Regions from separate parts of the Arthrobacter ginkgonis genome, predicted to be linked through region 1. Evidence: predicted binding sites of a transcription regulator. Region 1 holds the regulator's gene; the other holds the start of a gene.
The links. Region 1 encodes LexA, which represses DNA repair genes until DNA is damaged. Its sites were predicted from a motif close to TCGAACANNTGTTCGA; they were not measured.
Positions count from the first base shown of each region.

Region 1 (11,514 bases):
CTTCTTTTCTGCCCCCGATACCTCGGCATCCGTCCAAACGGTTGCGGGCTGGGGAAAACTTGGTGGTGGGTGGGGACCGGAAGCCCCCGGGGGGAATGCTTAGAGGCCCAGCATCCGCTTGATGGTCTTGGTGTCCGCCTTCGAAACGATGCGGTCACCGGCCAGGCGGCGGGTCAGCGTGGAGGACTTGTGCTCCAGGTAGTGGCGGCGGTTGGCCTGCTGGCGCTTGAGCTTGCCGCTACCGGTCAGCTTGAAGCGCTTCTTGGCGCCACTGTGGGTCTTGAACTTCGGCATGTCCGCCGTTCTCCTTACGTGCTCCCGAAACCCTTGCGGGCCGGGGATCTTGTCGCGCTTCCGGTACCGGAAGCCCGTGGTGTGCGGTTCGGTGCCCCATGACGGGGCAAGCCTCGCCGGGTCCTACTTGGGCAGGTCCTTACGGGGCGGGTCCTACTGGGCCGTCTACTTGGCAGGGCGCGGAGCCGGCTTGGCTGCCGGCTTCGGAATGCCCGGCTTCGGGATGCCCGGCTTCGGAGCCGCGGCCGCCGGCTTCGGTGCGGCCACCGGCTTCGCGGCTTCGGCCACCGGCTTCGGGGCTTCCACCACCGGAGCGGCCTCAACCACCGGAGCGGCTTCCTCGACGGCCTCGGCCACGGGGGCCTCGACTTCCGGAGCAGCTTCCTCAGCCACCGGAGCGGCTTCCTCAGCGACCTCGACCTCGGCCTCGACCTCGGCCTCGGCCTCGGGGGCCTCGGCAGCCGGAGCAGCTTCCTCGACGACCTCGACCTCGGGGGCCTCGGTCTGGACGGCTGCCGCGGCTTCCGCCGCCTCCCGCGCCTGGATCAGCTTGGCCTGCAGGTCATCCCCGAGCGTGTCGCCCAGGGACTGGGTCATGGCCGGCTGCTCCGAAGTGTCCACGCGCAGCTTGGCCTCGGCGGCCTTGGCACGGTCGGTCTCGCGCTGGGCCTGGCGACGGGCCTCGGCCTTCGCCTCCGCCTTGTTCTTCAGCGGTCCGACGACCATAACCATGTTGCGGCCATCGATCCGCGGGGCGGACTCGACGATGCCGACCTCAGCCACGTCCTCCGCAAACTTGTTGAGCAGGCGGATGCCCATTTCCGGACGCTGCTGCTCGCGGCCACGGAACTGGATCATGGCCTTGACCTTGTCGCCCGCTCCGAGGAAGCGCAGGGCGTGGCCCGTCTTCGTCTCGTAGTCGTGCTTGTCGATCTTGAGGCGGAAACGGATTTCCTTCAGGACCGTGTTGGTCTGGTTCTTACGGGCCTCACGAGCCTTCACCGCGGCTTCGTACTTGTACTTGCCGAAGTCCATCAGCTTGCAAACCGGAGGCTTGGCCGTAGGCGCCACCTCTACGAGATCAAGATCGGATTCGAGGGCGAGGCGCAGCGCGTCTTCAATGCGGACGACGCCGACCTGCTCGCCGTTCGGTCCGACCAGCCGCACCTCGGGGACGCGGATTCGATCATTAATGCGTGGATCGCTGATGTGTAGCTCCTGTTGACTCGGGGTCCGTAAGCCCCCGCAACATAAGAAGGCCTCCGGTTGCGGGGCAAACGGAGGCCTGGTTTTTTCGGTGCGGACATGCCGCGCGCCCGGGACGCTGGTCCCGTGCAACCGAAGTGACCCGGCGGCCTGAAGCGGCTGCAGCGGGTGGGAGTTAGGCCTCCACTTGCATACCGGACCCGCTGCGTTTGCTGTCCCCCGGGCGAGCCGGGAGGCGCAACCGAATACGCGGATCCAGTCGGTCTGTGAAAAGCTTAGCAGCATGAGTACCCCTGAAACCAATCCCGAGTCCCCCGACGCCGCGACGAACCAGGTCCGCGACATTGCCGAGGTTGCCGCGGTGGAGATCATCACGACGGCGGCGGTGCACCTGATGAGCGCCGCGGCGGTCAAGTGCGGGCTCGCCGCCGGCGACGACGCCGAGGAACTGAAGGACCTCGACGAGGCCCGCAAGCTGATCACCGCCCTGGCCGGCCTGATCACCGCGGCGGCCCCGGAGGTCGGCAGCCAGCACGCCGCCCCGCTGCGTGACGGCCTGCGTTCCCTGCAGCTGGCCTTCCGCGAAGCCTCCCTGATCCCGGACGAACCGGGCAAGGGCCCGGGCGAGAAGTTCACCGGCCCGGTCAACTAACTCCCCACACGTTCCACCGCCAAGGGGCGGTGCGTGGCCAGGAACCCTTGGGATCCCGGTCCACGCACCGCCCCTTGGCATTTGCAGGACTGGCGCACTGGCGCCGCCGCGGACGCGCTACTCGGCGGGCGCGGCCTGCCGGGCCGGCTGCCGGCGTCGTACCGTCTGGGCGGTGAGCGCTGCGAGGCAGACCAGGACGCCGAGCACGCCCGCCGCCAGGAATCCGGCGGAGGCGCCCCGGGCGTCGATCACCACTCCCACCAGCGGAGCCCCCAGCGCGGTGCCGGCGGTCATGGACGACCCGTACCAGCCCATCGCCTCGCCGCGGCGGCGCTCGTCGACCAGTTCGGTAACGCGCTCGGACGCGGCGGCGAGGGTGGGGGCGCAGAGCAGCCCCGAAGGGATGCACAGCAGCGCCAGGGTCAGCGTGTCCGTGGCGAACATCGCCGGCACGGTGAGCACCGACATGGCCAGCAGCAGGGACACCGGCGACGGCTTCCGGCGCGAGGCCCCATACAGCAGGCCACCCACCAGCGAGGCGCCGCACCAGGCGAGGAACACCCAGCCCAGTTCGCCGACGTTGCCGGCGTCCTCCAGCACCGCAACGATTCCTACGTCGGTGCCGGCCAGCAGCAGTCCGGCGCCGGCGGCGGTGGCGAACACGGCGACGACGGCGCCGGTGGCCCAGCCGAAACGGAGTCGGAGGCGGCGCCCGCGCTGGCGGATCCGCCGGCGCACGGCCGAGCCGCCTGCGTCGACCAGTTCACCCTCGACCTCGGCCAGGTGCGCCGGGGCGGCGGAGACGACCTGGAGGAGGGCCTCGCGCCGCTTCTCCTCGGCGTCGGGCCGGGAGACGGCGCCGGGCTGGTCGGAGCGGGTGGGCGGGTTCTGCAGCATCAGCAGCAGGCCCGCGCCGGAGGCCGCGACGCCCACGGCGGTGAGCCCCACGGCGGTCGAAACCTGGGTGGCGACCACCGCGGCGAGCGCCGGGCCGGTCATGAAGATCAGTTCGGTGACGATCGAATCCAGGGCGAACGCCGAGCGCCGTTCCTCGCCGTCGGTCATCACGCCCAGGGACTGGCGCAGCACGCTGAAGACCGGCAGCGTGAACACGCCTCCCACGAAGACCACCGGCAGCAGCCACTCGTAGGGCAGGTGCGGGATGGTGCTCCACACGATGATCTCCGCGATGACGGACGGGATCAGTGCCCGCCGCAGGCCGTGCGCGTCGACCTGGCGGCCGCGCCAGGGCGCGCCCAGCGCGATGCCGACGGTCATCACCGCGGCCACGGTGCCGGCGGAGGTCCAGTCGCGGCCCAGGGTCAGGACCACGTGCAGGGTCAGCAGCACGCCGGCCGCCGAGTGGGGGAAGCGGGCCACCATGCCGACCAGCAGCAGCAGGGTGAGGTCGCGCCGCCTGAGCAGCGCCTTGTAGCGGGCGAAATCCATCCGGGGTCCTCCGGTAAGGGTGTGCGAGTGATGTGAGGCGCGCGGGCCGGGATTGCCGACACCGCGCGGGTGTTGCGGGGTGTTGCGGGAAGGGGCACCGGAGCCGTGCCGGGCGGAGGCCCTGGGCGGCTGCGGAGACCCTAGGCCGGTGCGGAGGCCAGGGCCAGTTCGATCGAGTCGACTGCCTCGGCGAAGGCCCGGTCCGCGCCCAGCGCGGCCTGGATCCGGGCCGCGCAGGCCTGGGCGTCGGCGGCCGCGGTACCGGGGCGGAAGGTGACCTCCAGGCGCAGTTCGGGCCCGGGGCCTCCCCCGGGCAGCACGCGCCCGTCGGCCGCCCGGCTGGCCACGCCGCGGCCCGGGGCCGCCGTGATGCCCACGACGGCGGGTTCGCCCGCGGCGAGCGAGCGCAGCAGCGGCAGGTGGGATTCGTCCTTGTAGCTGGGAATCCATTCGCGTTGCTGGGCCAGCGCCCAGACCGCGGGACGGCGCAGCACGAAGGTGACCTCGGCACCGGGATCCACCACCATCAGCTGGGCGCCATCCGAGACCGCCGAGAGGGCTGCGCGGGCCGCATACACGGCGACCGGGCGCGCCTCGGGGTGCCAGGCCTGCAACCGCGCGACGGAGGTGAAGGCCGGCAGGGCGGTGCGTCCGTCCGGGGCGGTGATGGTGACCAAGGCCATGTCCGCTTCCTTGTCCTCCACGAAGCCGTGCTCGCCGATCTGGTCCTCCGCGAGCGAGGCAACGACCGGGATGAACACGCGCGCAGTGCCCAGCGCCCGGTGCACGGCCTCCTCGGAGCCGGTGCCGGCGGCGAGGTCGGCGATGGCCGCCTCGTAGCCGGGGTCGGCCAGGCCGTTGTCGTCGTCGAAGTTGTGCAGCGGGTTGCCCTCGCCGCCCAGGTCGCGGCCTTCCCAGGGCTGGCCGGCGGAGTCGGTGCCGCTGCCGGCGCGCGCCAGCGCGGCGGCGATGTGGCCGGGCAGGTGGCGCGCGGCGCTGGAATCGTGGGGGGCATGTGCGTGGTCGGCGTGGTCGTGCGGGGCCATGGACCCAGCCTACCGGGCGAGGGGCCCGTGCCGAGCGCCAGCGAGGTGCGGGAGCCCGGGAGGCGCTACCGGGCGAGGGGCCCGTGCCGAGCGCCAGCGAGGTGCGGGAGCCCGGAAGGCGCTACCGGGCGAGGGGCCCGTGCCGAGCGCCAGCGAGGTGCGGGAGCCCGGAAGGCGCTACCGGGCGAGGGGCCCGTGCCGAGCGCCAGCGAGGTGCGGGAGCCCGGAAGGCGCTACCAGGCGAGGGGCCCGGGAGGAGACGACGCCGGAGGGCGGCTTCCGTGCGGAAGCCGCCCTCCGGCGTCGGGCTGTGGGGGCTTGGCTGCCCCGCGCCTTAGCGGCGGCCGGCCACGTCCAGAGCCTGCGGCAGGGTGAACTTGCCGGCGTACAGCGCCTTGCCGACGATGGCGCCCTCGACACCGGCCGGGACGAGTTCGCGCAGCACGCGCAGGTCATCGAGGCTGGAGATGCCGCCGGAGGCGACGACCGGCTTGTCGGTGCGTTCGCACATCTGCTTGAGCAGCTCGACGTTCGGGCCGCGCAGGGTGCCGTCCTTGGTGACGTCGGTGACGACGTAGCGGGCGCAGCCGGCATCCTCGAGGCGGGTCAGGACCTCCCAGAGATCGCCGCCCTCCTTGGTCCAGCCGCGGGCGGCCAGGGTGGTGCCGCGCACGTCCAGGCCGACGGCGATCGCGTCGCCGTAGCGCTTGATCGCGCGGGCGGTCCACTCCGGGTTCTCCAGCGCGGCGGTGCCGAGGTTGACGCGGGCGGCGCCGAAGTCCAGCGCGCGGTCCAGGGACTCGTCGTCGCGGATGCCGCCGGAGAGTTCGACCTTGATCTTCAGCTCGTCGGCAACCCGGCGCAGGACCTCGGTGTTGTTGCCGCGCCCGAAGGCGGCGTCCAGGTCCACCAGGTGCACCCATTCGGCGCCGTCGTTCTGCCAGGCCAGGGCGGCCTCAAGCGGGTCGCCGTAGCCGGTCTCGCTGCCGGCTTCGCCCTGGACCAGGCGCACGGCCTGGCCGTCGGCGACGTCGACGGCGGGAAGGAGTTCGAGGATGGGGGCGGTGTCGTTGTTGCTCATCGCGGGGCTTTCCTGTCGGTGCGGGCGGTGGTCGGCGCGCACCGGGCGGCGCGGGCCGTGGGTGTCACGGGGTCAGAGGGTGACGACGTAGGCGGCCAGCAGGGACATGCCCGCCAGGATCCAGCACGTCACGATCCAGCTCCTGTGGGCCTTCTGCTGGCGGAGGGAGAGCGCCCCGCCGGCGAGGACGCCGGCGAGGCCCATCAGGAGGATGCTCCACATCTCTAGAGCGTCCCCAGCCAGTTCTTCAGCAGTTGGGCGCCGGCGTCGCCGGACTTCTCCGGGTGGAACTGGACCGCCGAGAGCGGGCCGTTCTCCACGCCGGCAACGAACCGCGCGCCGTGTTCGGCCCAGGTGACGGCGGGCGGCTGCATGCGCGGCTGGGTGACGTCGAACTGCCACGACTGCACGGCGTAGGAGTGCACGAAGTAGAAGCGTTCGTTCTCGATGCCCTTGAAGAGGCGGGTGTTCTCCGGCGGTTCGACGGTGTTCCAGCCCATGTGCGGGACGATCGGCGCCGGCAGCAGCTCCACGGAGCCGGGCCACTCCCCCAGGCCGGGGGTGCGGATGCCATGCTCGACGCCTTCCTCGAACATGACCTGGTGGCCGACGCAGATGCCCAGGACGGGGCGGTTGCCGGCGACGCGGCGGCCGATCCACTGGAGGGCGCCGACGTCCTTGAGCGCCTTCATGACGGCGGCGAACGCACCGACGCCGGGAACCAGGAGGCCCTCGGCGTCGAGCACGTCCTCGGCGCGGCGGCTGAGCGTGACGTCGGCGCCGACGTGCTCCAGGGCCCGAACGGCGGAACGGATGTTCCCGGAGCCGTAGTCCAGGACCGTGACCTTCTTGGGTGTTGCCATCTAGAGCGCCCCCTTCGTGGACGGAATGGCGTCGCCGATGCGCGGATCGGGCTCGACGGCGGCGCGCAGGGCGCGGGCCAAGGCCTTGAACTGGGCTTCGACGATGTGGTGCGGATCGCGCCCGCCCAGCACGCGCATGTGCAGGCAGATGCCGGCGTGCAGGGTGAGTGACTCGAAGATGTGGCGGGTGAGCGAACCGGTGAAGTGCCCCCCGATCAGGTGGTACTCCTGCCCGGCGGGCTCGCCGCCGTGGACCAGGTACGGGCGGCCGGAGACGTCGACGACGGCGTGGGCCAGGGCCTCGTCCAGCGGCACGGTGGCCTCGCCGAAGCGGCGGATGCCCGCCTTGTTGCCCAGGGCGGTGCGCAGGACCTCGCCGATGGTGATGGCCACGTCCTCCACCGTGTGGTGGACGTCGATGTGGGTGTCGCCGGTGGCCTTGACGGTCAGGTCGACCAGCGAGTGCTTGGACAGCGCGGTGAGCATGTGGTCGTAGAAGGGCACGCTCGTGGAGATGTCCGACTTTCCGGTGCCGTCGAGGTCCATTTCGACGACGACGGAAGATTCGCTGGTGATGCGCTCCATGCGGGCGCGGCGGCCGGTGAGCAGTTCGGCAGACATACGTGTTCCTTCTGGCCTCATGGGGTTGGGGTCGGGGTGTCAACCCCACGGATCAAGTTTAGCCGCGAGCGGCAGTGGCGCCGTCGGCGAGCAGTTCCTCGAGGCGGACCAGGAAGGCCGTGGTTTCGACCTCGGTGCCGGCGGTCACGCGCAGGTGGCCCGGGATGCCGACGTCGCGCACCAGGACGCCGGCGTCCAGCAGGCCCTGCCAGATGCGCTTGGGGTCCTCGAGCCCGCCGAAAAAGACGAAGTTCGAATCGCTGGCGGCGGGCTTCAGGCCCATGCGGGTGAGCTCGTCGACGATGCGGTCGCGCTGGCCCTTGATGTCCTCGACGTTGGCCAGCAGCGCGCCGATGTGCTTGAGCGCGGCGTTGGCGGTGGCCTGGGTCACCGCGGAGAGGTGGTAGGGCAGGCGGACCAGGCGCATCGCGTCGCAGACCTCGGGGGCGGCGGCGAGGTAGCCGAGGCGGGCGCCGGCGAGGGCGAAGGCCTTGCTCATGGTGCGCGAGACGATCAGGCGCTCGCGGCCGGGCAGCAGGGACAGCGCCGACGCGGTGCCGGTGTGGGCGAACTCCGCGTAGGCCTCGTCAACGATCACGACGGTGTTGCTGGCTTCGCCGGCCGCGTAGACGGCCTCGACGACGTCCAAACCCAGCGCGGTGCCGGTCGGGTTGTTCGGGGAGCAGAGAAGGACCAGGTTCGGGGCCTGCTCGCGGACCTGGCGGGCCGCGTCCTCGGCGGTCAGCCCGAAGTCGCCGGAGCGGACTCCGGCGATGTATTCGGTGTCGGTGCCGCTGGCCAGCAGCGGGTACATCGAATAGGTGGGAGGGAAGCTCAAAACGGTGCGCCCGGGGCCGCCGAAGGCCTGGAGGATCTGCTGCAGCACCTCGTTGGAGCCGTTGCCGGCCCAGATGTTCTCGGGCTCGAGGCCGTGGCCGAGGTAGCCGGCGAGGCGTTCGCGCAGTTCGGTGAACTCGCGGTCCGGGTAGCGGTTGAGGCCCGCGGCCACCGCGGACACCTCGGCGACGATGGCCTGGTGCACCTCTGCCGGAAGCGGGTGGGTGTTCTCGTTGACGTTGAGCAGGATGGGCACGTCCAGCTGCGGGGCACCGTAGGGTTCAAGGCCACGCAGGTTGTCGCGCAGGGGCAGCCGGGACAGTCGCTCTAGCAGATCACTCACCGTACAAGTCTAGTTGGGCGCCGGGGCTGCCCCTGAATCGGCCCGGACCGGCGGGTAACATTCCCGGCTCGGGGTCCCAGTGCCGGCCCATCCCCGCGCCGGCCCGGTCCGGCGGCCCGGCCCGGCTGGCCTGCCTTGGAGGCCTGAGCTCAGTTGCCCGCCGGGATGAAGATCCGCTGGCCGGGCTCGAGGTTGGAGGTGGCGAGGTTGTTGACCTCGATCATCTCGGCGACCACTTCACGCGGGTCGCGTTCGGGTGCAAGCTCGGCGGCGAGGCCCCACAGCGTCTCGCCATCCAGGACGGTGACCGTCTGCCCCCGCACGGCGTCGTCCGTAGCGGTGCCGGTGGCCATTACCGGGGCGGTGAAGAGGCCGGCCAGCACCAGCAGGGCCGCTGCGGCCAGCATCGTCGGCATTCCGATCAGGACGAAGCGGCCGCGCCGGGTCAGCCGAAGCTTCGGTGTGGGGACTTGGGTGTGGCGGACCGGCTCCAGGTCCGGGACGAGGCACAGGTGGCCTCGGGAGGCGCTCTGCGGGCGGAGCGTACGCGCGCTGGCGGCCTGCCGGCCGGAGGGCCGTGCGGTGACGGGGCGCGGAAAAGCGGTGGGTGTGGTGCGGGTACGGCCCGAGCGGGCGGAGAGCTGGACGGGGGCTGCGAGTGCGACGTGTGCCAACATCTTGCCTTTCTCCATAGTCCTGCCCGCAGCCTGGAAGGGCGGCCACCGGGCGGAGTCGTTTTCGAAAGTGTGTTCCGAAACAATGTTCGAACGTTTCGGGTCCATTCTTAGCATCCAACAACGATGGATGTCGAGACTCTTCGAACAAACCTTTGAACACGGCGCGGTTATCCAGTACCTTTGGAGGTAGCGGGCCCGCGGGACATAGCCCACCAGCCGCCTCCGACGGTTTGGGGCGATCGGGGCGCCTGCGACGACCAGGACGGAGCAGACCATGAGCACCACGGACACCCCGGCACCGAAGAAGACGCCGAAGAGCCTGACCATCCGTCAGAAGAAGATCCTTGAGACCATCCAGCGGGCCGTGGCAAGCCACGGGTACCCGCCCTCGATGCGCGAGATCGGCGACACGGTCGGGCTGGCCAGCCTGTCCAGCGTGACCCACCAGCTGTCCCAGCTGGAGCGGCTCGGCTACATCCGCCGCGACCCGCGCCGGCCGCGCGCCATGGAGATCCTCAAGCCGCTGACCCTCAACGACGCCCCCGCCGTCGAGGCCGCCCGCCAAGTCCCCGAGCTGTCCGTGGTGGCGGAGCTGTCCACCTCCGCCGACACGGCCCTGGTTCCGCTCGTGGGCCGCATTGCGGCAGGTGGCCCGATCCTGGCCGAGCAGACCGTCGAGGACGTCATGGCGCTGCCGCGCCAGCTCGTGGGCCACGGCGAGCTGTTCATGCTCAAGGTCGCCGGCGATTCGATGGTCGACGCCGCTATCTGCGAGGGCGACTGGGTCGTGGTACGCCGCCAGCAGAACGCCCAGAACGGGGACATCGTCGCCGCGCTGCTCGACGACGAGGCCACGGTCAAGACCTTCCGCCAGCGCGACGGCCACACCTGGCTGCTGCCGCAGAACAGCCGCTACGAACCCATCCTGGGCGACCACGCCACCATCATGGGCAAGGTTGTCTCGGTGATGCGTTCGCTCTAGGACGCCCCGGCCCGTCCCGGGTTCCACAACCAAAGCGGAAGGCCTCCGCGCCACCCCCTCCAGCCTGGGGTGGCGCGGAGGCCTTCCGCTTTCCCGGTTGCGGCCGCCAAAGGGAGCAGCCGCTTTGCGTCCCCCGGGCGGTCGATGCCCCCGGCAGCCCCGCCAAGGGGCCAGCGGCATGCGGAGAGGGATGATTCTTGACCCCGGACCCAGAATGTGACTACCATTACATCAACCCCGGTTGGAATCGATTCCAACCCTCAAGGGATTTTTTTTGATTCCGTATTGGAATCGATTCCACGCCACAAGCCAGCGGAGTATCCACAATGACGAACCGATCCCCTTTTTCCCTCCTGACCCATCTGGCGGGAGACCAGGAACAGCTGGACATCTTCTCCGACGAAGCCGCCATCGAAAGCTGGCTGGCCGTCGAGCGGGCCCTGGCCCAGGCCCAGGGCGAACTGGGAGTCATCGGCTCCGAGGACGCCGCCGCGATCGTTGGGGCGGCCCACCGCGGCAACGTCTCCGAGCAGCGGCTCTGGGAATCCACGCGCAATGTCGGCTACCCGATCCTCGGGATCGTGCGCGAAATTTCCGCCACCCTTCCGGAAGGCCCGAACGGCCGGGTGCATTACGGGGCCACGACGCAGGACATCATGGACTCCGCCCTGGCCCTGCAACTGGTCCGCTCGCTGGCGAGCCTGGACCGGCGCCTGGCCCGCTTCGGCGATGCCTTGGCCGAACGAGTCACGGAGCACGAAGGCACCGTGATGCCCGGGCGCACCCATGCGCAGCAGGCGGTGCCCACCACGTTCGGCGCCATCCTGGCGACGCTGCTGGGCCAGGTGACCCGCCAGCGCGAACGCCTCGCCCAGGCGGCCCCGCGCATCGGCGTCATCTCGATGTTCGGCGCTGGCGGCACCTCCGCCGCCTATGGCCCCCGGTCGGCCCAGGTGCGCACCCGCGTGGCCGAACTGCTCGGGCTCGAAGACACCGGCATCTCCTGGCACGTCGACCGCGACGGGCTGGCCGAGTTCGGCTGGCTGTGCGCCACCATCGCCGCCACCTGCGCCAAGCTGGCCCGCAACATCGTGGACCTGTCCCGCACCGAGATCGGCGAGGTCTTCGAACCCTATTCCAGCCACCGCGGCGCCTCGTCGACCATGCCGCAAAAGGTCAACCCGATCTCCTCGGAGGTCATCATCGGCCTCTCCGGCACGGCGGGCGCCCTGGCCTCGGCGCTGGCCCGGATCCAGGAGGCCGGCCACGAACGGGCGGCCGGCGAATGGCAGATCGAGTGGCACATCATCCCCCAGCTTGCGGTGCTGGCCGGCTCGGCCCTCTCCGAGGCCCTAGTCATCGCCGAGGGCATGCGGGTCGACAGCGACAGGATGCTGGCGAACCTGCAGCTCGACGGCGGCCTGGTCATGGCCGAAGCCCAGATGATCCAGCTGGCCGACGCG
Region 1 covers NZ_BAABEO010000023.1:301,550-313,063, reverse strand. The annotation lists gene rpmI (50S ribosomal protein L35) at 100-294, opposite strand; gene infC (translation initiation factor IF-3) at 460-1,461, opposite strand; gene ABD912_RS17615 (DUF1844 domain-containing protein) at 1,784-2,152, shown strand; gene ABD912_RS17610 (MFS transporter) at 2,270-3,601, opposite strand; gene ABD912_RS17605 (SseB family protein) at 3,742-4,647, opposite strand; gene priA (bifunctional 1-(5-phosphoribosyl)-5-((5-phosphoribosylamino)methylideneamino)imidazole-4-carboxamide isomerase/phosphoribosylanthranilate isomerase PriA) at 4,982-5,728, opposite strand; gene ABD912_RS17595 (hypothetical protein) at 5,801-5,950, opposite strand; gene hisH (imidazole glycerol phosphate synthase subunit HisH) at 5,953-6,591, opposite strand; gene hisB (imidazoleglycerol-phosphate dehydratase HisB) at 6,592-7,212, opposite strand; gene ABD912_RS17580 (histidinol-phosphate transaminase) at 7,271-8,392, opposite strand; gene ABD912_RS17575 (LysM peptidoglycan-binding domain-containing protein) at 8,542-9,069, opposite strand; gene lexA (transcriptional repressor LexA) at 9,344-10,051, shown strand; gene ABD912_RS17565 (class-II fumarase/aspartase family protein) at 10,378-11,514, shown strand, end outside.

Region 2 (11,514 bases), on a different contig from region 1:
ATGCGGACGTAGGCTGAAACCGTAAGCGATACCCCAGGAAAGTAGGCGTAATGCGTGCGGTTGTTTTCGAGAACTACAAGACCTTCCCCGTCCTCAAGGACGTGGAGAAGCCGAAACCCGGTCCCGGCGAGGTCCTCCTGAAGGTGGCCGGCGCCGGTGCCTGCCACTCGGACGTGGCGGTCTACAACGAGTTCGACGCCAGCACCCCCGGCGCCGTTCCGCCGTCGTTCGTCCTGGGCCATGAGAACTCCGGGTGGGTCGAGGAACTGGGCGAGGGTGTGACCGGCTTCGAGATCGGGGACGCCTACCTGGTCTACGGTCCCGTCGGCTGCGGCCACTGCGCCGCCTGCTCCCGGGGCCAGGACACCTACTGCGAGAACGCCGCGACCAACCCGTACCTGGGCATCGGCCTGGGCCGCGACGGCGGCATGGCCGAGTACCTCGTGGTTCCGGCCCGCAACCTGGTGCCGCTCGGCGACGCCGACCCGGTGGCCGCCGCGCCGCTCTCCGACGCCGCGCTGACCCCCTACCACGCCATCAAGCTGTCCCTGCCGAACCTGGCCGGCGGCGGAAAGTTCGCCCTCGTCGTCGGGCTCGGCGGCCTCGGCCAGATCGCCGTGCAGATCCTCAAGGCGCTCACCGGAGCCACCGTCATCGCCACGGACATGAAGGAAGAGGCCATGGCCAAGGCCGCCGCCCACGGCGCCATCACCGTCCCCGGCGGCCCGGACCAGGCCGCCCGGATCCGCGAGATCACCGGCGGGCGCGGCGTGGACGCGGCCTTCGACTTCGTGGGCGCCGCCCCGACCATCAAGACCGCGGCCGCGTCCATGGCCATCGGGTCCCGCCTGACCGTTGTGGGCATCGCCAACGGCCTGTACGAATGGTCCTTCTTCGGCACCCCCTACGAATCCACCATCACCAACACCTACTGGGGCACCATCGAGGACCTGCATGAGGTCGCCGCCATGTACCGGGCGGGGCAGATCGTGCCGGAGATCGAACGCTTCGGCATGGAGGACGCGCTCGAGGCCTACCGCCGCCTCGAGGCCGGCGAGCTCTCCGGCCGCGCCGTCGTCGTTCCGCACGGAGCCCAGTAGAGGCCCCGGGAACTTCCGGCACGACGGCGGGTGCCTCCTTCGGCGGAAGGAGGCACCCGCCGTCGTTGGTTGCCGGTGAACCCCGCCCTAGTCCGGGAAAGGGACGTTGGGGACGTCGGGCTTGCCGTCGTGGTCCTTGTCGCCGTAGGCCCTCATGGCGAGGTCGTCGGCGAGCTTCTCATCGCCCCGGATCGGAACGACCCCCTCGTCGACTTCGCCCTTGTGGCTCTTGCGGTGCTTTTTCGGCGTCGCCTTGCCCTCGTGCGGTGCATCGCCCTCGAACGGCGCATCACCCTCGTGCGGTGCCTTGCCCTCGTGCGAGCCGCTGCCCTTGTTCCTGATGCCCATGAAACGACGGTACGCGCCTTCGGCGCGCGGTTGAAGGGGCAATTTCGGCGGGAACCGCGGGCCGCTCCTACGCTTCGTCCCCGTCCGGATGCAGCGGCGGCGAGGCTTCCACGCCGCGCCCCTCGCCCAGTCCCGTCACCACGTCGCGCAGGGCCTCGAGGGAACTTTTCCGGGGTGCCCACCCCAGCTCCTCACGGGCGCGGGTGGTGTCCATCAGGGGTGCCCCGGCGGCCATGTCCACCCATCCGGGGTCCGCGGCGAGCAGCCGCAACCGCCACGCGGCCGCGACGGCGCCGCGGACCAGTCCCGTCGGCAGCGGCAGCCAGCGCCTGGCCCCGAACAGGGAAGCCACCGCATCGGGGCCCAGCACCGGCTCCCCGGCAACGTTGAAGGCCCCCACGGCGCCGCGATCCAACACCCGCCAGTAGGCCTCGGCCACGTCCTGGGCATGCGCGGCCTGGAAGACGAAGGCCTTCGGGTACGGCAGCAGGGGAAGGCGCAGCCGGTGCACCCCACCCACCGGCAGCCACGGCCCAACGAAGAACCGGCGGACCTCGCTGCCCGCCCGGGCCTGGAAGATCAGGGAGGGCCGCAGCCGCGCGACCTTCACCTCGGGGTGCTGCGCGGCGAAGCGGTCCAGCAGCGACTCCTGCTCGCCCTTGAAGCGGCTGTAGGACGAACTCGGGATCCCGTCGGCGGGCCAGGACTCGTCCACCCGCCGGTCCTTGGGCCGGGCCCGGTAGGCCCCGACGCTGGAAGCGCAGACCACGTGCCCGACGCCGGCCCGGGCCGCCGCCTCCAGCACGGCCGCGGTGCCGTCCACGTTGATGCGCCGCATCGCGTCCTCGTCGTGGCTGGGCTGGACCACCCAGGCCAGGTGCACCACGGCGTCGCACCCGGCGAACGCCTCCGCGAGCCGGTCCGCGGCATCCCCGGCGGAGACGTCCACCGCGTGCCAGTCGGCGGCGTCGTAGGGTTCGGCCGAGGAATCGGGGAGGCGGCGCGCCACGCCGACCACCTCCAGGCCCCCGGGATATCCGTCCCGCTGGGCCGTGCGGATCCTGTGGAGCAGGGCGGTTCCCATGTTGCCGGTGGCCCCGACGATGGCGATGCGCATGGCTTAGAAGGTACGCGCCCGCGGCACCCGAATGAAGGGCGCGGCGCGGGGACGGGAAGCCGGCCGGCGCCACGGGCCCCGGGCACGGCGCCCCGCAAAGGGGCCCTGGCTAGAAAATGTGTTCTATGGTGGCGGCATGATCTTCCATGCCGATCCGCCCGCCGGTCCCGCCGGGCCAGCATCCGGTGGGGGCGGCCCCGCCCGGAACGAGGCGCGCGGATTCCCTTCCCCGGCGCAGGACTACTTCCACGGCGGGATCGACCTGAACCGCCACCTGATCCGCGACCGCACCTGCACGTTCCTCATGCGCGTGGAGGGGAACGCCATGGCCGCGGCCGGCATCGCCGACGGCGACGAGATCATCGTGGACAGGTCCTTGACGCCGCGCGACGGTTCCGTCGTGGTGGCCGTGCACGACGGCGAACTCACCGTCCGGCGCCTGCGCTCCACTCCGCGCGGGGTCTCCCTGGTGGCGGAGGGCGGCGCGTCGCAGGCGGACGAACCCGCCGTCGAGGTGGCGGAACTGGCGGAGCTGGAGGTGTGGGGCGTGGTCACCCGCTGCCTGCACCATGTTTGAGACGCACGTGTCTGAAGCGATGGGGTCTGAGGCGAACGCCTCTGGGGCGGCCGACGGTCCCGCGCTCGCCGCGGGGGAGCGGATCGCGCTGGTGGACGTGAACAACTTCTACGTCTCCTGCGAGCGGGTCTTCGACCCGCGGCTGGAAGGCCGGCCCGTCGTCGTGCTCTCCAACAACGACGGCTGCGTGGTCTCCCGCTCGGAGGAGGCCAAACGGCTGGGGATCAAGACCGGCGCGCCGTGGTTCCAGCTGGCGCCGCAGGCGCAGCGCTGGGGGCTGGTGGCGCGCTCGAGCAACTACGAGCTGTACGGGGACATGAGCGCCCGGGTGATGGAGGTGCTGGGCCGGTTCGGGACCTGGCAGGAGGTGTACTCGATCGACGAGTCGTTCCTGGGCGTGGCCGGCGACGAGGCGCGGCTGCGCACCGAAGGCGGACGCATCCGGGACGCCGTGCGGCGGCTGGTGGGGGTGCCGGTGTGCGTGGGGATCGCCCCGACCAAGACGCTTGCGAAGTTCGCCAACCACATCGCCAAGCGCAACCCGGGCATGGACGGGGTGTGTTCGCTGGGATCCCTGCCGCGCGGGGAGGCGGAGCGGATCCAGTCCCGCGTCCCGGTCACCGGGCTCTGGGGCGTGGGGCCCCGGACGGGCAAGCGCCTGAACGCGCTGGGCATCGAGACCGTGGCGGACCTGCGGGCGGCCGACCCGCTCGCGATCCGCAAGAGGTTCTCGGTGGTGCTGCAGCGGACCGTGCTGGAGCTAAACGGGACGCCGTGCATTCCGCACGCGGAGGAACGGGCGGACAAGCAGCAGGTCATGTTTTCCCGCTCCTTCGCGGTGCCGGTGTCCACGCTGGAGGAGATGGACCAGGTGATGGCGGTGTACGCGCAGAAGGGCGCGGCCCGGCTGGCGGCCGAGGGAATGCGCGCCGCGGTGGTGTCCGTCTCGGCCGGGACCAGCCGGTTCTCCGCCGGGGTGGAGTCCGCGCCGGCCGCCTCCGTGGCCCTGCCGTCGCCCACGCAGGACCCGATCGTGCTGACCCGGGCCGCGGTCGGTGCCATGCGCGGGCGCATGGTGCCCGGGGTGCCGTACGTGCGCGCCGGCGTGCTGTTCTCGGGGCTCTCGCGCGCCGATGCGGCCGGGGAGCAGGCGATGCTGGAGCCCTTCGCCGAGGAGCGGAACGAATCCGGGATCGCGGACGTGCTGGGGGCGGTGCGGGCCAAGTTCGGGGAGGCCGCGATCGGGCTGGGGCAGGGAGGGCTGGCCGAGCCGGCGGCGTGGACCATGAAGCGCGAGTTCTCCTCGCCGCGGTACACCACCGAGTGGGCCGACCTGCCGGTGGCGCGGGCGTAGGCGGCGTCCCCAACGCGTGCTCGATTCATGCGGGAATGGGGTGGCCAAACCCGCACGAATCGAGCACGCGTTGCTTGCGCGGAACGCGCACGGATGCCTCACCCGTGGCTGGCGTCCCCATTGCCGCCGCGGAGGCGCAGGGCCGCCACGTTGGCGCCGGCAATGAGGGCGATGCCGGCCACTTGGACCGGGTGGAGGGTTTCGTGGAGGGCCAGGACGCCGATCGTGGCCGCGAACACCGGATTGACGCTCATCAGGATCCCGAACAGGTTGGCCGGGACCCGGCGCAGCACCAGCAGGTCCGCGGTGTAGGGGACAACGGTGGCCAGGATTCCAGCGCCCAGCGCGTAGAGCAGGGTGGGGACATCGGGGCGCTGGGTGGCGAACACGATCAGTGCGGCGGGCAGGAAGAGGGTGGCCGAGACTCCGGCGGCCGCGGCGGTGCCCTGGACACCGGGGATGCGCGCCCCCACCGTCTTGTTGAGCAGGATGTAGGCGGCCCAGCAACCTGCCGCCGTCAGGGCCAGCATGATGCCGAGGTAGTCGGTCGAGGGCCCGGGCTGGGTGATGGCCAGGACTCCGGCCGCGGCGGGAAGGGCGCATGCCTTGCCCGCCCAGCGGCGGGCGCCGATGATGGCCACGGCCAGCGGACCGAGGAATTCCAGGGTCATGGCGAGCCCGAGCCCGATGCGTTCCACCGCCGCGTACAGGCTCAGGTTCATGGTTCCGAACACGAGTGCCAGCAGCAGCACCGGCCACCACTGGTGCCGGGTGAAGGTGCGCAGGCGCGGGCGGACCACCGGGAGGAGGACGGCCGCGGCGATGAGCTGGCGCACCGCGACGACCCCGACGGGGCCGAGCACCGGGAACGCCAGGGAACCGCTGGCCGCTCCCAGCTGGTTGGACAGGGCGCTGCCCACCAGCGCGGCGACGCGGGCGGACCGTCCGCGGGGGGTGGGTTCTTTCGGGTCCATGAGCCGAGTGTGGGACGTCCGGATCAATTCGCATAATGCATGGACAGCGGTGTTGATGCGTCCAGCGTATGAATAGACTCGTGTCGTGGACGTCGAGCTTCGTCATCTTCGCTGCCTGGTCGCCGTCGTCGAGACCGGGAGCTTCACCGACGCCGGGATCGAACTGGGCATCTCCCAGGCCGCGGTCTCCCGGGGCGTGGCCGCCCTCGAGCGTGCCCTGGGCGTGCGGCTCCTGCATCGGACGACCCGCAGCGTCGAGCCCACCCCCGCGGGGGAGCGGGCCCTCCGCAAGGCGCGCCGTGTGCTGTCGATCGTCGCGGACCTCCAACGGGAGGCCTCCGACGACGGCGGCACGGTCCGGATCGGGTACGCCTGGTCCGCCCTGGGCAAGCACACCCAGGAACTGCAGCGCCGGTGGGCATCCGTTTTCCCGCACAGCGAGCTGCGGCTGGTCAAGACCAACACACCCACGGCCGGGCTGGCCGAGGGAACCAGCGACTTCGCGATCCTGCGGCGGGTTCCCGACACCTCGATCCTGGACGTCGTGCTCATCGGACACGAGAGGCGCTACTGCGCGATGGCCTCCGTCGATCCGCTGGCCCGGCGGCGGACCGTCTCGCTGGCGCAGGTGGCCGACTCGCCGCTGGCCATCGACCTGAGGACCGGCAGCACGCGGCTGGACCTCTGGCCGGAGGATGCGCGCCCCCGCAGGACCATACCCATCGAGGACGTCGACGACTGGCTCACCGTCATCGCAACCGGCACGGCCCGCGGCGTCACGGCCGAATCCACGGCCTACCAGTACCGCCGTCCCGGTCTCGTCTACCGGCCGGTGCGCGATGCCCCGCCGCTGCCCGTCTACGCCGCATGGTCCAAGGCCGATCCGCCCCCGGCACGCCAGGACGTCGTCGAACTCCTCGCCGGCTTCTACCGCCCGCCGTCCCCGCACGGTAACCGGCCGGAATCCGCCGGACCGCTGGGCCAGCCGGTGCAGTAAAGGCGGGCTCCCATAAGGCAGGACGACGACGGCGCGCGGCGCGCGGCGCCGTCGTCGTCCTCGTTTCCGGGAGCGGCGGGTCAGCAGCCTACGAGGGAATGCTCCAGGGCGCCATCGACGAACGTGGCCAGCACGGCCGTCGCCGCCAGCTCGGCCGGGCTGGAGGCGAGCGGATCCGCGGCCAGCACGGTGAGGTTGGCCCGGTTCCCCAACGCGATCGAGCCGTGGTCGGGCAGGCCCGCCGCCTTGGCGGCGTGGGTCGTGTACCCCTCCAGTGCCATGAGGGCGGTCAGCCCCTGCTCCGGGTTGATCGGCTGCGCCCCGGGACGGTCCACCCGATGGCGGAGCTGCGCGTCGGCCATGATCGCGCGCGGGTCGTAGGGAGCGATGGGCCAGTCCGAGCCCAACGCGACCGTGACGCCGGCCTCCCGCAGGTCGCGGCAGCGCCACCCGCGGTCGGCGCGGTCCTCCCCGAGCCGGGAGGACCAGTTGTCCGAGCGGTCGGCGTGGACGAAGTGCGTGCAGTGGGTCGGCTGCATGCTGGCCGCCACCCCGATCCGGGCCATCTCCTGGATAAGGGCGTCGGGCAGCGTCTCGAGGTGCTCAATGCGGTGGATCGACCGCGCCGCCTCGGGGACCTGGGCCAGCGTGCGCAGCACGTGGGCGATCGCGGCGTCCCCAATGGCGTGGGTGGCGGTGGGGATGGAGCGGTCGGCGAAGTAGCGCAGCGCCTCGGAGAAGCGGGTGGCGTCGGGCCAGAACGGGTCCCGGGATTCGCCGTTGGCGTCGGGTTCGTGCAGCCAGGCCGTGCCGTTGTCGATGGTGCCGTCGATGAAGAACTTGATGCCGGTGACGGCCCAGCGCCGCCCTCCGGTCCCCACCAGCGATGCCAGGTTTGCCCAGTCCTCCTCAGTGGTTCCCGGCACGCACCAGGCGGCGCAGCGCAACTCCAAGGGCAGGCCCGGACCGTCCTCGACGGCGGCGAGCAGCGCGGCGGAGTCTCCGCCGAAATCCATCACCTGTCCGCCGGTGATCCCGTGCCGGGCGAACTGGGTGAGCACGTCGTGCAGGCGCGCGGCACGTTCGGCGAGCGGTTCCAGCGGCATGGCGTCCAGGGCCAGGTCCATGGCGTCCATCTCCACCAGCCAGCCGGTGGGCAGGCCGTGCGGGCCCCGTTCGATGCCGGGGACCCCGGCGAAATCCGCAGCGCCGTGGATGCCCGCGGCGGCGAGGGCGGCGCCGTTGACGACGGCGGAGTGGGCGTCGAAGAGCCGCACGAGCGCCGGGCGGTCCGCCGGGAGGCCGCCGAGGAAGCCGTTGTCGGGATTCCCGGCGCCGAACAGGGTGGGCTTCAGGCCCCACCCGCGGACCCAGGCGGGGGCCGGTGTGCGTTCTGCCTCCGAGGCGAGGAGGGCGGCGGCCTCCGCGAGGGACCCGGCGTCCGTGAGGTCCACGCCGCAGGTGATCTCGGCCCCCATGACCGGGTGGATGTGCGAGTCGATCAGCCCGGGCACGACGCAGGCGTCGCCGAAGTCGTGGACGGCGGTCCCCGGACCGGCCCACGCGGACGCGTCCGCGGGGCTACCCAGGTGGGTGATCCGGCCGCCGGTGATGCCGATCGCGGTGACGCCCTCGGTGGAGGGGGCCAGGGTGCGCACTGTGCGGGCGTGGATGATGGCGTCGGCCTTAGTTGCCGTCATTGGTGGCGATTCCTTCGTAGATGGCGGGACGGGTTTTCCTCAGGATTCGGGCGAGGGCCAGCCCGGCGGCGAAGACGGCGGGCACGACGGCGGCGATGAGGACGTTGGTGACGCCGTCGGCCGCGGTCATCAGGCCGATGTTGGCCAGCACCAGGTAGACGGCCGCGAACAGCAGCATGGTGGCGACGGCCGCGACCGGGACGACCCACCGGTTGGTGGCCGCCTCGCGGTGGCGCCGGAGGTAGACGACGGTGGCCAGCGAGACCAGCCCCTGCAGGCAGATGATGCCAAGGACGCCGGGGGTGTTCAGCCAGATCATCAGGTGCAGGTAGGGGTCGGCGCCGACGGCGGCCATGGCCAGCACGACGACGAGGGCCACGACGGTCTGCGCGAGGCCGGCGATGTGGGGCGAACGGAAGCGGGGATGCGTGCGGCCCAGGAATGCCGGCGTGAGCCCGTCCCGGGAAAGCATGTAGGTGTACCGGTTGATCGCGTTGTGGAAGGCCAACTGCATGGCGTAGAGGCTGGTCGCCAGCAATACGGCCATGGCAGCGCCGGACCAGGAGCCGACGTAGGTGTCCGCGGCGATGTAGAACAGGTCGGTGAGGTTCTCGGCCGCCAGCGACTGCACCTGGGCGGAGCCGAACGCCAGCACGGTGGTCCACGAGACGAAGGCGTAGAACAGCGCCAGGAAGCCGACGGCGATGTACGTCGCGCGCGGAATGGTGCGTTCCGGATCCCGGGCTTCCGAGCGGTAGAGGACCGTCGATTCGAACCCGACGAACGCGCCGAAGGCCAGGCCCAGCACCGCGACCAGCCCAGGGTCGGTCAGGTGCGCGGGGGAGAAGGAGGTGACGTCGATCCCGTCGGCCCCTCCTTGGGCCAGGACCGCCACCGCGACCACGGCGAGGATGAGGGTCTCGGCCACCAGCAGCACGCCGAGGACCTTGGCGCCGACGTCCACGCCCCGGTACCCGACCAGGCAGACGGCGAGGATCGCGGCGACGGCCAGGAGCGGCCACGGCACGTCCGCGCCCGTGAACCGAAGGACCAGGCCCTGCAGTTGCAGGGCGAACAGCCCGTACAGGCCGATCTGGATCAGGTTGTAGCTGACGACCGACAGGGCCGCTGTCGCCAGGCCCGCGGTGCGGCCGAGGGACTTCGTCACGTACCCGTAGAAGCCGCCCGCCGCGCGCATGTGCTTGGTCATGGCCATGAAGCCGGTGGAGAAGAGCACCAGCACCACGCCGGCCAGGAGGTATCCCAGCGGCGCGGCCGGGCCGGCGACGGCGATGGCCAGCGGGGCGATGCCCGCCATGATGGTCAGGGGGGCGGCTGCCGAGAGGACCAGGAAGACGATGCCCGGTGTCCCCAGCGCATTGCGCTTCAGGCCGGCGGCCGTCCCCCGCGCAGGGGAGATCACGTCGGTGGTTTCCATGGAATGTCCGCTTTCAGGGGGAAGGACCCAGGGGATCAGGCGTGCAGGGGAGCCATTAATCGAGAGGCTTTCGGTTTAGTATGGTGTAACCGGGATTACTCCACAAGGGGGTTCCTGACGATTTCTTTCAACAGGGGAGAGTTCACCTCGATGGGACGGCCCAAGGCACCACTGCTCAGCCGGGAGCAGGTCGTCGCGGCGGCCCTGGAGCTCGTCGACGCCGAGGGGGACTTCAGCTTCCCGAAGCTCGCCAAGAGCCTGGGGGTCAGCCAGTCCTCGATCTACCACCACGTGTCCGGGCGGGCCGAGCTGGTCGAAATGCTGCGGGGGGCGGCGTTCCGGGCCGGCGACGACTCTCCTTCCCCGAACGCCCCGTGGCACGAGAAGCTCCGGGACGCCATCCGCCTCTACCGCGCAGGCTTCGCCCAACATCCGCGGCTGGCGCCGCTACTGGCCTCCACCACCGTCGAGAACCCCCACATCCTGGGGATGTATGAAGGCATCGCGGCCGCCCTGGCCGAGGCGGGCTTCAGGGGCCCGGACATCGTGAGTGCCATCGGCCTGGTCGACAGCTTCGCCATCGGCGCCGCGCTGGACCTCTCCGCGCCCGACGTTCCGTGGAGGCCCAGCCGCGGCAGCTACCCCGCCCTGGAGGAGGCCTTGGCCCAGGCCGCCCCACCGGTGCAGCGTGCGGAGGCCGCCTTCGAATTCGGCCTGGAAACGCTGATCGCCGGGCTGCGCGCCCGCGCCCAACAGATCGAACAGGCCGGGCGGATCACGCAGAAGGCCGAGGCGGGGACGAACCCCTAGCACCGCCGGGCACGCCAAGGCCGCCCGCCGGCGGAAAACAGGCCGTAACGCAGGACGACGACGGCGCCGCGCGCCGCCGTCGTCGTCCTTGATGAGATGGGCCGGCCCGGAACGGGCGGGCTGGGGAACGGTCAGTGGGCCTCGAGCACGCTGACGTAGTTGGCCACGGCCAGCCCGCCCATGTTGTGCACCGCGGCGCGGCGGGCGCCGGGAAGCTGCATGTCCCCGGCGGTGCCGCTCAGCTGCATGGCGGCGACCACGTGCTGGGAGACGCCGGTGGCGCCGACCGGGTGGCCCTTGGCCTTGAGTCCGCCGGAGAGGTTGACGGGCAGCCTGCCGTCCCGGTACACCCAGCCCTCTTCGATGGCGCGGCGTCCCTCGCCGGGGCCGGTGAGGCCCATGACCTCGTACATGACCAGTTCGGCGATGGTGAAGCAGTCGTGGACCTCGGCGAAGTCCAGCCCGTCCAGGCCGGTGCCGGCCATGGCCAGCGCGCGCCGCCAGGCGGCCGCGCTGCCGGCGAAGGCGGTGGGGTCGCGCTTGTCCACGGGCATGAAGTCGTTGGCGTGCCCGAAGCCGGCCAGGCGGACGGCCTCCGCGGCGGCTCCGGCGCGCGGGGCCTCGGTGCTGAGCACCAGCGCGGCCGCTCCGTCGGAGACGGGGGAACAGTCGGTGCGGCGCAGCGGCTCCGCGACCACCGGGTTCTTCTCCGAGACGGTCCGGCAGAATTCCTCGCCCAGGTCCCGGCGCAGCTGAGCGTAGGGATTGGACACCCCGTTGCGGTGGTTCTTCGCCGCGATCGAGCCGAGCACGTCGCCCACGGCGCCGTAGCGCTTCTCGTAGTGCTTGGCCGTTTCGGCGAAGAGCCCGGCGAAGCCGGTGCTGGAGGCCTTCCCCGCGGCGTCGTAGTCGGCGCCGAGCAGGGCCGCCCCCACGACGTCGGCGCCCGCGTGCGTCATCTTCTCCGCGCCGATGACCAGCACGTTGCGCGCCGTGCCGGCCAGCAGGGACTTGGCTCCCTGCTGGACGGCGGCCGAGCCGGAGGCGCAGGCGTTCTCCACCCGGGTGGCCGGGACGTTGGCCAGGTCGTCGGAGATCT
Region 2 covers NZ_BAABEO010000009.1:253,621-265,134, forward strand. The annotation lists gene ABD912_RS07765 (NAD(P)-dependent alcohol dehydrogenase) at 51-1,100, shown strand; gene ABD912_RS07770 (hypothetical protein) at 1,188-1,448, opposite strand; gene ABD912_RS07775 (NAD-dependent epimerase/dehydratase family protein) at 1,516-2,565, opposite strand; gene ABD912_RS07780 (LexA family protein) at 2,702-3,142, shown strand; gene ABD912_RS07785 (Y-family DNA polymerase) at 3,162-4,496, shown strand; gene ABD912_RS07790 (EamA family transporter) at 4,595-5,470, opposite strand; gene ABD912_RS07795 (LysR family transcriptional regulator) at 5,556-6,467, shown strand; gene ABD912_RS07800 (amidohydrolase) at 6,548-8,167, opposite strand; gene ABD912_RS07805 (APC family permease) at 8,154-9,605, opposite strand; gene ABD912_RS07810 (TetR/AcrR family transcriptional regulator) at 9,756-10,415, shown strand; gene ABD912_RS07815 (acetyl-CoA acetyltransferase) at 10,547-11,514, opposite strand, start outside.
Region 2: the regulator LexA is predicted to act here: its motif matches at 2,676-2,691, upstream of ABD912_RS07780 (LexA family protein).